Regions from separate parts of the Bradyrhizobium sp. BR 1433 genome, predicted to be linked through region 2. Evidence: predicted binding sites of a transcription regulator. Region 2 holds the regulator's gene; the other holds the start of a gene.
The links. The regulator LexA, encoded in region 2, represses DNA repair genes until DNA is damaged. The targets are predictions, from matches to a motif close to TGTTCNNNNTGTGTTCNG.
Positions count from the first base shown of each region.

Region 1: a site for LexA is predicted at 4,612-4,629, ahead of ACSKB9_RS33810 (glycosyl transferase). Genes of this name have one in related genera too.

Region 1 is NZ_JBPUGG010000001.1:7,037,418-7,045,163, reverse strand. It holds gene ACSKB9_RS33835 (uracil-DNA glycosylase) at 1-50, shown strand, start outside; gene ACSKB9_RS33830 (glycosyltransferase family 39 protein) at 157-1,665, opposite strand; gene ACSKB9_RS33825 (ribonuclease HII) at 1,986-2,762, opposite strand; gene ACSKB9_RS33820 (VOC family protein) at 2,857-3,303, opposite strand; partial or broken gene ACSKB9_RS33815 (PA0069 family radical SAM protein) at 3,425-4,590, opposite strand; gene ACSKB9_RS33810 (glycosyl transferase) at 4,755-5,324, shown strand; gene ACSKB9_RS33805 (bifunctional helix-turn-helix transcriptional regulator/GNAT family N-acetyltransferase) at 5,367-6,308, shown strand; gene moaB (molybdenum cofactor biosynthesis protein B) at 6,424-6,987, opposite strand; gene ypfJ (KPN_02809 family neutral zinc metallopeptidase) at 7,173-7,746, opposite strand, start outside.
Region 2 is NZ_JBPUGG010000001.1:833,093-840,838, forward strand. It holds gene ACSKB9_RS04130 (response regulator) at 1-636, shown strand, start outside; ZMP/ZTP riboswitch at 736-821, shown strand; gene glyA (serine hydroxymethyltransferase) at 985-2,211, shown strand; gene ACSKB9_RS04140 (hypothetical protein) at 2,208-2,366, shown strand; gene ACSKB9_RS04145 (HAD family hydrolase) at 2,821-3,453, shown strand; gene ACSKB9_RS04150 (molybdopterin molybdotransferase MoeA) at 3,473-4,684, shown strand; gene lexA (transcriptional repressor LexA) at 4,930-5,634, shown strand; gene ACSKB9_RS04160 (hypothetical protein) at 5,891-6,319, shown strand; gene ACSKB9_RS04165 (hypothetical protein) at 6,465-6,692, shown strand; gene ACSKB9_RS04170 (ComEC/Rec2 family competence protein) at 6,689-7,746, opposite strand, start outside.

The DNA.
Region 1 (7,746 bases), 6.2 Mb from region 2:
GGCAGGATCTGCGCGCGATCGCGAAGGTGCTGCAGGTGGCGAGCGCGTAGCTTCGTAGCCCGGATGGAGCGAAGCGCAATCCGGGTGGATCAAGTCGAGTGAAAGAGCGGCCCCGGATTTCGCTCCGCTCCATCCGGGCTACGGCTCCACGTCAAATCACGTCCCCTTCGGCCGTACGATCGCCCAGCCGATCCGCAGCACCGGCTGCCGTCCGTTGACCAGCCGGTCGAACGAACGCGGCACTTCCGGCACGAGGCCGGGGAAGCGCTGCGCGATGTCGGGCGGCGGCGTGCCGGCGGTGTCCTGTGCGCGCCACACCACGACGCCGCCGGTTTCGTTGAATTTTGCGACCGACAGCCACGGCGTCCGCTGCGGCGTGGCGTCGAGCAAAAGATGCGGGCGGCGGCGGTTCATCGCGATCAGGCTGGCAAGTTCGGGATCGCCGGCCACCGCGCGCAGGCGCTGGTTGGTGCGGCGCTCATAGCTGTCATCGAAGAAGCGGCCCATCGCGGCTGCCGGCAGCGAGGTGGACGCCTCCGTGGTGCTGGTCCAGGGCAGGAACAGCGCCGCCGCCAGCGCGAGCGCTGCAGGCGCCGCGACCGCCACGGCCCAGACCGAACGCAGCAGCCGCTGCCGCCTGAGCGGGATCAGTTCGCCGGTCGCGACCACAACGGCAAGCCCGGACATCAGCAGCGCCACGCCAGCGCCGCCGAAGGCGCGATCGAGATTGAACAGCGCGGAGACGAAGCTGCTCGCGATCGCCGGCGCGAACGCGAAGAAATACACGAATTGCCGCGCCAGCGGACTGACCGGCGGGCGGTTGATGATCGGGGCATCCTCGGTCTTGCCGGCGAACCAGCGCGAATTGAGGATCGCCAGCAGCGCGATCGCGGCGGTCGCCACGATCAGCCCGCCGAGCACCACGCCCCAGCGCAGCGCGCGCGCCTTGAGATCGGCGAGTGCCGGCAAGGCCGGCAGCGCCAGGACGTCGGCGCGGAGCATCCAGATCAGGTAGGGCAGCGCCAGCACGATGATGACGAGCAGCGCGTAGATCGGATCGACCGATTTGAGCATGCGCCGCCCGCGCTCGGTTGCGAGCGCAAAGCCGGTCACGAGCAGGATCATGCCGATCGCCGCCGGCGTCGTCAGCAGCAGGAGGCCGCAATCGATCGACCAGGCGAACCAGGCGCTGCGCCGGTTCTGCCCGATCAGTTGCCAGGAATGCAGCAACAGCAGCGCCCAGAGCGGGCGCGCCAGGATCAGCGGACCGAACTCGACGCTTGGCGAGGAGAACACCACGACCGTCATCGACAGCAGCACTGCCAGCACGCCCTGCGGGCCGCCGACGATGGAGCGCGCCAAGGCGTAGAAGGCGATGAAGGTGACGATCTCGCAGACCTGCGCCAGGAGATAGACGCCCAACACGTGATTCCCGACGGCGCGGAAGGCGATGTCGGCGAGCCAGAACGCGAGCGGCGGCCCCATGTCGGTGCCGACCTGATATTCGCGGCCGAAGGCGAGGATGGTGGCGAGGTTGCCGGGCGGACTGCCGTAGAAGATGGCCGGCAGGAACAGCCAGATCGCGGCCTGCGCCAGCACCACGATCCAGACCACGAGGCGCGGCCGGGCGCGGATCAGTTCGACAACCAGGGAGGTAAACCGCATGAAACGCCTGAAATGCCCCAGCCACCCGTATCAAGCGGCGCCATCTGATCCCGAGGTTTTTTGATAAACGGCGGCGGCGATGGAGGCAACCGGGCTGGATGTGTCCACGGTGCAAAGTCAAACATCGCTGTCATGCCCCGCGAAGGCGGGCATCCAGTACGCCGCGGCGGCCAGGCTTGAGCACAACGGTCTCTGGAATACGGGATCGCCCGGTCCCGTCTTCGCCAAGGCTTCGACGAGGCCAGGGCCCCTGGCGCGCCGAAGCTTTAGCGGAGGCGGCGAGCCGGGCGATGACACCGAGAGTGCGGCGCCGCCGCGCTTTACGCCGCTTCGGATGCCGCGGCTTCGCTTTCGGCGTCCACCGTGAACAGGTCGGGCTCCGCCGGGACCGGGAAATGCTTCAGCCGCGCCGCGACGACGGGAGCGAAGAAGCTACGGTGATGGCTGCTGGGGCCGAGCCGGTCGAGCGCCTCGAGGTGCTCGGGGACGGCATAGCCCTTGTGCTGCTCGAAGCCGTAGCCGGGGCAATCCAGCGCCAGCGCGCACATCAGGCGGTCGCGCGTCACCTTGGCGATGATCGAGGCCGCCGCGATCGAAGCCACGATGCCGTCGCCGCCGATCACGGCGTCGCAGTCGCAGGGCGTGGCGAGCTTGTCGCGGCCGTCGACGAAGACATGCTTCGGCATTTCCGGCAGCGCATGCACCGCGCGCGCCAGCGCCCACAGCGAGGCGCGCAGGATGTTGTCGCGGTCGATCCGCGACCGTGACGCCACCGCGACCGAGAACGCTGCTGTCGCGCAGATTTCCTCGAACAGTTCCTCGCGGCGCTCGACGGTCAGCCGCTTCGAATCATCGAGGCCCTTGGGTATCCGATTTGGGTCCAGCACCACGGCGGCGGCGACCACCGGACCCGCCAGCGGCCCGCGCCCGGCCTCGTCGCAGCCGGCGACCGGCCAGACGCCTCGCTTGATCAGCGCGCGCTCGCGCCGAAAGCTCGGCCGCGTCACCACGATGACGCGCTTGTCCGGCTTGGCCGGCTCGGCCGGCTTCTTCTTCGACGCGGTCTTTGACGTGCGATTGGACTTGTCCCGAATCATGCGGGGATCGTGATCAAGCCCGGCCCGCGGCGCAACCGGGAACCTGGCGCCCTTCCCCGTTATTCAATCCGCCACCCTAATCGGGATCGGCGCTCTAATCGGGGATTGACACCCGGCGGTCGTCGCGAACCTCAAAGCCCGGCGCGCGCACCACTTCCCAGGCGTGGCCGTCGGGATCGCCGAAATAACCGCAATAGCCGCCATAGCTGGTCGGCTGCGCGGGTTTCAGCAGCCTGGCGCCTTTCGACAGCGCGAACGCCATCACACGATCGACCTCGGCGTCGTCGTTGCAGTTCCAAGCGATCGCGACGCCGCGGAACGCTGAAGGCCGTGGCTGATCCGGCAGCCCGGCATCGGCAGCGAGCAGATGCCACGGGAACAGGCCGAGCACGGTGCCGCCGGTCTCGAAGAAGGCGACCTCCTCGCCGGTCGCGCGCATCTTCCTGGAGAAGCCGAGCGATTCATAAAAGCCGATGCTGGCGCGCATGTCGCTGACGCCCAGCGTGAGGACGGTGAAGCGTGCGGTCGGGGTGTTACTCATGTTTGCACTCACTGTTTGACGTCTTCGTAGCTCGGATGGAGCGAAGCGCAATCCGGGAAAGCTTCAGCCACTAACACGGGACCCCGGATTTCGCTGCGCTCCATCCGGGCTACGCCCTCGCCTAGAATAGACTGAGTTGCTGCCCGTTACGCTTCGGCTTGGCGAAGTGATCGGTGGTCAGCTTGGCGCGCCGCTTGTTGAGGCCGAGTTTCTCGCACGCGATCTCGAAGCGGCGGCCGATCATCCAGGCCATCGGGCCGGTGCCCTTCATCCTGGTGCCCCATTGCGAGTCGTAGTCGCGGCCGCCGCGCATGTCGCGGATCAGCGTGAAGACGTGACGGTAGCGGTCGGGATAGTTCGCCATCAACCATTCGCGGAACAGATCGCGCACTTCGAGCGGCAGCCGCAGCAGCACGTAGCTCGCCTCCCTGGCGCCGGCATGCGCGGCGGCGTCGAGGATGCGCTCGATCTCGGAGTCGTTCAGCGCCGGGATCACGGGTGCGACCATCACCGTGGTCGGGATGCCGGCATCCGTGAGCCGCTTGATCGCCTCGAGCCGCTTCGGCGGGGTCGAGGCGCGCGGCTCCATGGTGCGGGCGAGTTTCGGGTCGAGCGTCGTCACCGAGAGCGCGACCTTGGCGAGATTGCGCTTGGCCATACGTGCCAGGATGTCGATGTCGCGGGTGACCAGCGCCGACTTGGTGACGATGCCGACCGGATGGCCGCCGCGCTCCAGCACCTCGAGGATGCCGCGCATGATCTTCCGGTCGCGCTCGATCGGCTGATAGGGATCGGTGTTGGTGCCGATCGCGATCATCCGCGCCTCGTAGTCCGGTGCCGCCAGCTCCTTCTCGAGCAGCGCGGGTGCGTCCGGCTTGGCGAACAGCTTCGATTCGAAGTCCAGCCCCGGCGACAGGCCGAGATAGGCGTGGGTCGGCCGCGCGAAGCAATAGACGCAGCCATGCTCACAGCCACGATAGGGATTGATCGAACGGTCGAAGCCGATGTCGGGCGAGTCGTTGCGGGTGATCACCTTGCGCGAGGTGTCGAGCGCCACGCTGGTCGCAAATGGCGGCAGGTCCTCGAGGCTCTGCCAGCCGTCGTCGAAGGCAACGCGCGCCTCTGCCTCGTAGCGGCCGCTGGCGTTGGACTGCGCGCCGCGGCCGCGCCGCCGCTCGCGCTCGATCGCGACCGCAAGCTCGGGAAAGGGGAAGGTGCACCCGCCGGGTTATCGGAGGGCGCCGTTACCGGCGGGTGCTTGAGGGCATGAGAGGATGCTCGGCTCATGCTTTGAAGCTAACACAGCACGAGAACAAATCAAGAACATGAACGGAGAAATTCCACAGAACCTTGCTACAAAATTCTGCAGGCGAACAGGCTGCTTTGAATATGACAAGGTGATAACACGGCCGGAGTTTCTCCACCGTTTGAGCCATCGAAGCCTCAAAATCATGCTGAGCGTGATCATTCCAACCGACGGCGTCGAGCGCACCGCGGTCGCAACCTTGGCGGCGCTGGTGCCGGGCGCGGCCGCGGGCGTCATCCGCGAAGTGCTGCTGGTCGACCGCAGCCACAGCGATGTGATGGAGCGCGTCGCCGACGTCGCCGGCTGCCGCTTCCTGCGCTTCGAGGGCACGCGCGCCGCCGCGCTTGCGGCAGGCGCGCGGCAGGCGCGGTCGCCCTGGCTGATGTTCCTGCATCCGGGCGCCGTGCTCGATGCCGGCTGGATCGAGGAAACCACCCAGTTCATCCAGATGGTGGCGGCCAGCGGCAAGGACCGCGCCGGCATCTTCCGCTACGCCCGCGCGCCCTACACCGATCCCGGCCTGCGCGACGGCCTCAAATTCGTCGCCCGGATGATCACCGGGCCCTCGGCTGAACAAGGGCTCCTGATCGCCCGCGAGCATTACGAGCGGATCGGCGGCTATCGCCCCGACGCCCGACGCTCCGAGGCGCGCCTGCTGCGCCGGCTCGGCCGCTCCTCCCGCACCATGCTGCGCAGCCGGATCATGGTGGCTTGAACTAACTTGCGGATTATTTGATTCCGTCAAATAATATGTTTGATGAAATCAATCTCCCATGACACCGCCCTCGAGAGCCAGGTCGCCGCGGTCCGCGGCTTCAGCCGGTTCTATACCCGCAAGCTCGGCATCATCGAGCCGAAGCTGTTGCACTCGACATTCACGCTGCAGGAAGCGCGGATCATCTACGAGCTCGCGCACCGCGAAAATTGCACCGCAACCGATCTGGTGCGCGATCTCGACCTCGATGCCGGCTTCGTCAGCCGCACGCTGGGGGCGCTGCAAAGGCGCCAGATCGTGACGCGGAAGCCATCGAAGGCCGACAAACGCGTCAACGAGGTCGCCCTCACCGCCAAGGGCCGTACCGCAGCCGCCGATCTCGACCGCCGCTCGCGCAGCGAGGTCGGGGCGCTATTGAAGCAGATGGACGGCGACCGTCGCGCCGCGGTGGTGCACGCCATGAGCACGATCGAGCAATCGCTGGAGCCGCCGGCCGAGAAGCCGGTCGGCTTCCTGCTGCGCAGCCATCGCGTCGGCGACATGGGCTGGGTCGTCTCGCGGCAGGGACAAGCCTACGCGGAGGAGTATGGCTGGGACATCAGCTACGAGGCGTTGGTGGCCGAGATCTGCGCGCAGTTTCTGCGATCGTTCGATCCGGCCCGCGAGCATTGCTGGATCGCGGAGGTCGACGGCGAGCCGGTCGGCTCGGTCTTCCTGGTCGACGGCGGCGACGGGCTCGCCAAGCTGCGCCTGCTGCTGGTGGAGGAGAAGGCGCGCGGGCTCGGCGTCGGCCGCGCACTGGTGGAGCAATGCATCCGCGCCGCGCGCGAGAAGGGCTACAAGAAGATGACGCTGTGGACCCAGAGCATCCTGGTCGCCGCGCGCGGCATCTACGCCCGCGCCGGCTTCCAGCGGGTCAAGGAAGAAAAGCACCACAGCTTCGGCGTCGATCTGGTTGGCGAGACCTGGGAGCTGGAGTTGTAGGGCTCTTTACCACCGGCGTCATTCTGGGGCGATGCGCAGCATCGAACCCGGAATCTCGCGCCACAACCTCTGGATTCCGGGTTCGTGCTTCGCACGCCCGGAATGACGGAGGAGGCTACGCACTCGCGCCTTTCGCCTTCGGGCGGCGCAGATGTTCATCCAGCCGCGGCGTGATCTCGACGAAATTGCAGGGGCGCGTGCGGTAGTCGAGCTGCGCGGCCAAAATGCCGTCCCAGCCGTCGCGGCAGGCGCCGGGCGAGCCGGGCAGGCAGAAAATGAAGGTCGCGCCCGCAACGCCGGCGGTGGCGCGGCTCTGGATCGTCGACGCCCCGATCTTGGCGTGGCTCAGCATGTGGAAGGCGATCGAAAAGCCGTCCATCCGCTTCTCGAACAGCGGCTCGACCGCCTCCGGCGTCACGTCGCGACCGGTAAAGCCGGTGCCGCCGGTTGTGATGACGGCATCGACGGCAGGATCGGCGATCCAGCGCCGGATCACGGCTCTGATCGCCTCGACATCGTCGGTGACGATCTCGCGCGCCGCAAGCTTGTGGCCGGCCGCGGTGAGACGATCGGCTAGCGTGGTGCCCGACTTGTCATCCGCCAGCGAGCGGGTGTCGGAAATCGTCAGCACCGCGATGTTGAGCGGGATGAATGATTTGGATTCGTCGAGTGAGGACATTTACACCTCTTTCCCATCCCGCTGACGTCATCCTGAGGTGCTCGCCTTGCGGTGCACTCGCACCGCTGGGCGAGCCTCGAAGGATGGGCCACGGGCGCTTCATCCTTCGAGGCTCGCCGAAGAGGCGAGCACCTCCCGAGTGAGCGCGAATGCGCTCATCCGGGGATGACGCTACCGGCACACGGCTACAAGCTACCGCCGAACGTGTTGCAGGCCTGCACGGTGCCCTGCTGGTAGCCCCTCATGAACCACTCCTTGCGCTGCGCCGCGGAGCCGTGCGTGAAGGAATCAGGCACTACCCTGCCCGTCGCCTGCCGCTGCAGCGTGTCGTCGCCGATCGCGTTCGCCGTGGTCAGCGCGGCGTCGATGTCGCCGGCCTCGAGGAAGCCCGGCCGCTTCTTCTCCTCGCGGTTGACCCAGACGCCGGAAAGGCAATCGGCCTGCAACTCGACCTTGACCTGCAGCGCGTTGGCCTCGGCCTTGCTGCCGGCCTGCTGCTGCAGCCGGTTCACGCGCGGAATGATGCCGAGCAGGTTCTGGATGTGATGGCCGGCCTCATGCGCGATGATATAGGCCGCGGTGAACTTGCATGCGTTGCCCGAGCAGCCGCGGAAGCGCGTCTCGACCTCGCGGAAGAAGCCGGTGTCGAGGAAGATGGTCTTGTCCGGCGGGCAGTAGAACGGTCCCATCGCCGACTGCGCCATGCCGCAGCGGCCGCCATTGGTGGCATTGCGGAACAGCACGATCTTCGGACCGGTG
Region 2 (7,746 bases):
CTGGTCGACGACCACGCCGTCGTCCGGGAGGGCTACCGGGCGATGCTGCAGAAGCAGCCGGGCCTCTGCGTCGTCGCCGAAGCCTCCGACGGTGTCGAGGCCTATCGCCTCTACAAGGAGACCGGGCCCGACCTCGTCATCATGGACCTGTCGATGCCCGGCATCGGCGGCATCGAGGCCATCCGCCGCCTCCGGCAGTGGGACAGGCGCGCAAAAATCCTGGTGTTCACCATGCACCAGAACGCGGCCTTTGCCGTGCAGGCGATCCGCGCCGGCGCGAGCGGCTATGTCACCAAGACCAGCCCGCCGGAGACGCTGGTGCACGCCGTGATGGATGCGCTGTCAGGCAAGATCGCGATCAGCCCGGACATCGACCACGAACTCGCGCTCAGCCACCTTGCCGGCGAGACCAAGGCGGCCGACCTCCTGACCGCGCGGGAATTCGAGGTGCTGCGGATGCTGCTCGCGGAAAACACCACCGAGGAGATCGCCGCGGCGCTGCACCTCAGCCCCAAGACGGTCGCGAACCTGCATTCCCTGATCAAGGACAAGCTCGGCGTCGGCACCGATATCGAGTTGGTCCGCCTCGCGCTGCGGCAAGGCATCCTGACGCAGATTGATCTCGGCGAGCGCTGACCCGCGGCGGCGCCAGCAACCAACCGCCAGCAACCAACCCTTGCGGGCCTGCCGGGGATTGGATAGCCTTTTGCTCGCGATGAGCTTCGCAGGCTCATTCGCCCCTCGCGCGACTGGCGAGCTTACGTGGAATCGACCACGGTGAAGCGCGAAGGGTTCCAACGCCGTTCGCCTGGGCAACCCGTTCAGCTGATGATCCAGCGTCTTAGGGAGCCCGGACCATGCCGTCATTCCGCAATGAACTCCATCTCAACGATTCGGAAGTTGCCCTTGCGCTCGAGGGCGAGGAGCGCCGCCAGCAAGACGGCGTCGAGCTCGATTCCGTCGGAGAACTACACCTATCCCGAGGTGCTCGAGCTGCTCGGATCGGTGTTCACCAACAAGTATTCCGAGGGTTATCCGGGACGCCGCTATTACGGCGGCCAGGAATTTACCGACCAGATAGAGAACCTTGCCCGACAGCGCGCTTGCGCGCTGTTCCGCGCCGAACATGCCAACGTTCAGCCTCTGTCCGGGTCGCCAATGAACCAGGCCGTGTATCTCGGCCTGCTGCAGCCCGGCGATACGATCTTGGCGATGGACCTGTCACACGGCGGCCATCTCACCCATGGCGCGCCGGTGTCGCACATGGGGCGGCTCTTCAACTTCGCCCGCTACAAGACGCAGCCGTCAAACGGCGGCGCCATCGATTTCGATGAGCTCCGCGCCATGGCCGGGCACGTCCGTCCGAAGCTGGTGCTGTGCGGCTACAGCTCTTATCCGCGCGATCTGGATTATGCGTCCTTCAAGAGCATCGCCGATGAGGTGGGTGCACTGACCATGGCGGACGTCAGCCATTACGGCGGCCTGATCGCCGGCAACGCCTTGCGCAATCCGCTCGATGCGGGTTTCGACGTGATGACGACGACATCGCACAAGACGCTTCGCGGGCCGCGCGGCGGCATCGTTCTTTGTCGCCGGGAGTTCGCCGGCAAGATCGACGCGTCGGTGTTCCCGGGATTGCAGGGAGGTCCGCACATGAACGTTGTGGCCGGAACCGCGGTCACGCTGAAGAAGGCTTCGACGCCCGATTTTCACGCCTATGCAAGGCTGGTCATGCGCAACGCGAAGGTCCTGGCCGAAGCGTTGATGGAACGCGGCATGACGTTGATCACCGGCGGAACCGACAATCACATGATGGTCGTGGATACGGTGGCCAGCGTCGGCCTGGACGGCGGCGCGGCCGAGAACATCCTCGACGCCGTCGGGATCACCGCAAACAAGCAGATCATTCCCGACGATCCGCGTCCGCCGCTCAAGCCGAGCGGCATTCGCCTCGGGACGCCGGCGGCGACCACGCGCGGCATGGGCGAGCCCGAAATGCGCCTGATCGCCGAATTCATTGCGGAGTCCCTCCGGTCGAAGGGAGATGCAGCGGTCGTCAAGCGATTGAGGTCGAACAGCGTCGAGATGTGCCTGCGCTTTCCCCGTTCCGGGGATCGCGCCGCCCTCATAGGCGGCCGGCCCGCGTTCCGTTCGTCGCGTCACTCGGCAGGTCGTGAAGGTTCCCGTGGGAAGGACCGGAACGGAAATTGATGCTGTTCGTTGGACCGCATGATCTCGAAGACGGAGCGTCCAACGCCGTGACCCGGAAAACCTTGCAAGCACGCTCGGAACAGGCGCTCGTCGTCATCATTCTCAGCACCGGTGCGCTGATCGGTTACCTCGGCCTGGCGCTGTCCAGGATGTGAGAGCTACGCCCGGCGGGCACCAAGCCACCGCGGGCGTCAGGCCGCGGCAAGCATCAAGTCGCTTGGTGCGCTGAAAGCGCGTGCGTGCGTGCCACTGAGTTGCCCGACGCGGCAAGCCAAGCCCCGCAGCAAAAATAATATAGGGTGAAAAGAGCAAGGCTCGGACAGATCATGTCGCGAGAATGCGGATGTTTGACGCACAAGCGACGACACCCGCCGTCGTCCCGGCGAAGGCCGGGACCCATTACCCCAAATCTCAATTGTTGCGCGACGCTGGGACCACGATCCCGTTCCTGATCAAATGCGGTGGTTATGGGTCCCGGCCTTCGCCGGGACGACGGTGTGCGCGGGAACAGTCTCGCGATGAATGCAACGCCACGCACGATCCACGCACCCGCCACTGAAATCGAGGACATTGCCGCCTGCCCGCAATTCTCGTACACGGTTTCACGCAATGACCTCGCAATTCTCTCCCAACTCCGTCGACGTGCTGCTGTTCGATATCGGCCGCGTCGTGCTCGACATCAACTTTGACAAGGTGGTGGCGCACTGGGCGCAGCATGCAGGCTGTGCGCCCGCCGAGCTCGCCACGCGCTTTGTCGTCGACGACAGTTTCAAGCATCACGAGATCGGTCGGATCGACGACGCGGCGTTCTTCGAAAGCCTGCGCCGGACGCTCGGCATCAACATCACGGACGCCCAGTTTCTCGAAGGCTGGAATGCGATCTTCACCGGCGAGATGCCGGGCATCGCCCCGCTACTCGCGGCGGCCGCCAAGCGGATGCCGCTCTACGCCTTCTCCAACACCAATCCGGCCCATGTCGCGCATTTCTCGGTCACCCATGCCGAGCTGCTCAGCCATTTCCGCAACGTCTTCCTGTCCTCGAGCATCGGCTTCCGCAAACCCGACGCCGAGGCCTATGATCATGTGGTAAAAGCCATCGGCGTGCCGGCGTCGCGGATCCTGTTTTTCGACGACCTGGCCGCCAATATCGAAGGTGCGCGGGCGCGCGGCCTTCATGCTATCCACGTGACATCGACGGATGACGTGGCAAGGGCTTTGACCGCACTTGGTATTGAACATTAGGAATTGAGGAGCTCTGAGCGTGGCCCTGATGCCGGTTGCCGATGCCCTGTCCGCCGTCCTCGCCGGCGCCGAACCGCTGCCGGAGGAGATGGTCGCGCTCGATGCCGCCTACCACCGCACGCTTGCGCACGACCTCGCTGCGCTCCGCACCCAGCCGCCGCAGCCGATGTCGGCGATGGACGGCTATGCGGTGCGCGCCGCCGATGCGGCTGATCTAAAGGCCCGGCTCAAGGTGATCGGCGAAGTCGCCGCCGGCCGGCCGTTCGAGCGGACGGTCGGCGCCGGCGAGGCGGTGCGGATCTTCACCGGCGGCGTGATCCCCAATGGCGCCGACGCTGTGATCATCCAGGAGGACACCGCCGTCGACGGCGACCACATCACGATCTCAGAGGCCGCCGACGTCGGGCGGCACATCCGCCAGGCCGGGGTCGACTTCCGTGAGGGCGAGGTGCTGCTCGCCGGTGGCAGCCGCCTGTCCGACCGCGCGCTGTCGCTGGCGGCCGCCATGAACTATCCGGAACTTGCGGTGCGCCGCCGCCCGAAGGTCGCCGTGCTGGCGACCGGCGACGAGCTGGTGATGCCGGGCTCGCAGCCCGGTCCCGGCCAGATCGTCTATTCCAACGGCTACGCGCTGCGGGCGCTGGCGCGCGCCGAAGGCGCCGAGACCATCGACCTCGGCGTTGCCGCCGACACGGTAGAGGCGACCACGGCCGGTATCCGCCGGGCACGCGAGGCCCGCGCCGATGTCCTCATCACGACAGGCGGCGCCTCGGTCGGCGACCACGATCTCGTCAAGCGGTCGCTGGAAGCCGAGGGCGTCGAGATGGCGTTCTGGCGGATCGCGATGCGGCCCGGCAAGCCGATGATGCATGGCCGGCTCGGCGCGATGCGGGTGATCGGCCTGCCCGGCAATCCGGTGTCGTCCTATGTCTGCGCCTTCCTGTTCCTGGTGCCGTTGATTCGGGCGCTGAGCGGCCGGAAAGTGATTCATCATCGCCGCGCGAGCGCCCTGCTCGGCCGCGACCTCGCCGCCAACGACCAGCGCGAGGACTATCTGCGTGCGCGCCTCGAAGCGCGCGAGGACGGCACGCTGATCGCAACGCCGGTGACACAGCAGGACTTGTCGCTGCTCGGGAATCTCGCTGCGGCACGGGCACTTCTCGTGCGTCCGCCGTTCGCGGCGGCGGCCGTCGAAGGCAGCGAATGCGAGATCTTGACGCTACCCGAATAGGGCTTTCCCACCGCGCCGATTGTGCGTCGCCCGAGCGCGTTCACCGGAAATTAAGTGGTTGCGGAACACATATCGAACATATAGTGTCCGTTCATGATTTGTTTCGAGTACTGGTGTCTACAATCGGGAAGCCGCGTGGAAGCAGGTGCAACGAGCACGAGCTTCTGAAGTCAGGCCCCGCCTGCAGGCCCCACCAGAAGAGTTCTCGGAATCGAACGACGCTATCAACCGGGGGAATACTCGAGATGCTCACGCGCAAACAGTACGAACTTCTGCGTTTCATCAATGAACGTCTGAAAGAGGCCGGCGTACCGCCCTCCTTCGACGAGATGAAGGATGCGCTCGACCTGCGCTCGAAGTCCGGTATCCACCGCCTGATCACTGCGCTGGAGGAGCGCGGCTTCATCCGCCGCCTGCCGAACCGCGCCCGCGCCATCGAGGTCATCAAGCTGCCCGAACTCTCGGCCGGCGGCGGCAACGGTCGCCGCGGCTTCACGCCCAGCGTCATCGAAGGCACCCTCGGCCGGCGCGCCAGCACGCCGCCGATTGCCGAGGACGACGGCAACCGTCCGGTCGCGGTCCCCGTGATGGGCAGGATCGCCGCCGGTACGCCGATCGAGGCGCTGCAGACCCGCAGCCACACCATCAGCGTGCCGCCCGACATGCTCGGCGCCGGCGAGCACTATGCGCTCGAGGTGCGCGGCGACTCAATGGTCGATGCCGGCATCCTCGACGGCGACATGGCACTGATCCAGCGCAACGACGTCGCCAATACCGGCGACATCGTGGTGGCGCTGATCGACGAGGAGGAAGCCACCCTGAAGCGCTTCCGCCGCCGCGGCGCATCGATCGCGCTCGAGCCGGCCAACACCGCCTATGAAGTGCGCATCCTGCCGCCGAACCGGGTCCGCATCCAGGGCAAGCTGATCGGCCTTTATCGCAAATACTGAACTGCAAATACTTGCGGCGGCCGGGAACGAGCAACACGTCGGATCGTTCCTTGAAAGATAGCGTACCGTACGGCCTGTCCGATGCGCTCCGATACCTCTCGCGCAGCGTCGCGTGTTTGTGATCGGGGCGGTCTCGAACCAGTCGTACAATCGCCCAGAAACGAGCAGACGCTCGTTCGCTATCGTCCACTCTGGTAGAGGCCCTAATGCCTCAAGGAGAGGCACGGGTCGCTACCTCGAAATGAGGAGCCATCCGATGTGTGACTATAGTCTGCACGCCGTGGCATCGCGCCCCGCCATTGTCGGAGAGACGCTGATCACGACGACGTTCCGCGGCACGTCGACCCGCGGCTTTGCTTCGGAGAACGATCCCACTGTCGCGGTCTGCATGCTGCCGGGCACCGAACTCGCTTTCGCCGAGAACGTTCGCTACGACAGCCGCTGGATCTGGACCAAGACGCTGAACTATCGCGTCGGCGTGTTCAACGAAGTCGAGCCCGACGTGCCCGATCGGCATCATGACGCGGTCGAATTCCCCGACGGCAGCCATGTGCTGGTGACCCAGCTGGTCGAGGGACAGCGCGTCAGCGTGCTGCAATTGCCGGCGCTGCATCCGCCGGTCGAGCAGAAGCCGAAGGTTGTGGAGCGGCGGCCCTCCGCATTCGCAACGCTGTTTTTGGGTTGAGCGCATCGTCGCCGCGGAATGAGCTGTTCGGCGGCGGATGACCTAAGCAATTTCGGGCGACCCCGGACTCCCGCTTCCGGGGCGCAGAAGGAGATTTGCGTCGGCCGGCGCCTTGGCGCATCATCGGGCACGGAGGACGTGCGCGGTGGTCGATAAGGTCACATGGCAAAAGGCTGGACGCGTCACGGAACCGGGCCGCTATATGTTCCGGTTCGGTTGGCTGACAGTAACGGCCGACGACCTGAAAGTCTGGGAGCAATTTCCCGAGGCTTCCTTCACTCTCGTCAAGAAGCCCGACGCCGGCCCCGACTCCGACGAATATCATCTCGGCCTGTTCGAGCTGCCGAGCGGCCCCTCGCCAGACCACGGCTAATCATCGCCCTGCAGATCGGTCTCGGCCGGCGTCGCATCCACCGCAGGCCGCGGCGCGGGGGCGCGTAGCGTCGTCTCGCTCTCGCCGTCGCCGGGAACCGCCGGCGACCACGGCCGGTCGATCCCGCCGGGCTTGACCGCATCGACGACGTAGCCGTCCCTGCTCCGTCGCAGCACCAGCGCGCCGTGGCGGCGCAGCCGCTCGGCATCGATCACCGATGTCGCGCAGCCCTGCGGCGCCGGCCGCGTCGTCACGATCAGGCCTGCGCGCTCGCAGTCGTCCGCCAGCGCCTCCGGCCGGGTCGTCAGCGCGACGAAGGCGCCGCCGGGTCCCTGGGTCACGCAGCCGCCGGCATCGCAGGAGACGCCCTCGCCGAGCGACACATCGGTGGCGGTGCGCGCATCGGCGTCCGCCGCCAGCCACTCCTTGACGAGGAACGCATCCTTGGCGCTGTGCATCAGATGCAGCCGTCCGTCGCCGCCACGCACCGCGACGTTGCGGCCGTCGCCGGAGATCAGCACGTCCGGCTGCGGCACCCTGAGCGCCCAGACCGAAGCCATCAGCAGCAGCACCGCGCCCGACCAGCGCAGCGGCGTGCGCAGCAGCCCGAGCAGGATGATGCCGGCACTGGCTGCAATCAGCGGCCCGACGCCGAACGCCGCCATCCGGCCGACCGCGCCCGGGAGTGCGGCGACCCATTGCGTCACCAAAATCATCCAGTCGATGCCAAGACCCATGATCGCCCAGAACACGCCGTCGAAGCCGAACGGCATGGCGACGAGCCCCAGCAGGCCGGCCGGCATCACGACCGCCGACACGACAGGCATCGCCGCAAGGTTGGCGAGCAGCCCGTAGGGCGTCACGCGGTGGAAATGGAACGCGGCATAGGGCGTCGTCGCCAGCCCAGCCACCAGCGAGGCCAGCATCAGCATCGTGAGCTCGCGGCCGCCCCACAGCGCAACCCGCGCGGTCGCCGAATGGTCGGGCGACGCCAGCAGGTTCGGCAGCCCGATCTGCACCAGCGCCACCAGCCCGAGCGTTGCCGCAAACGACA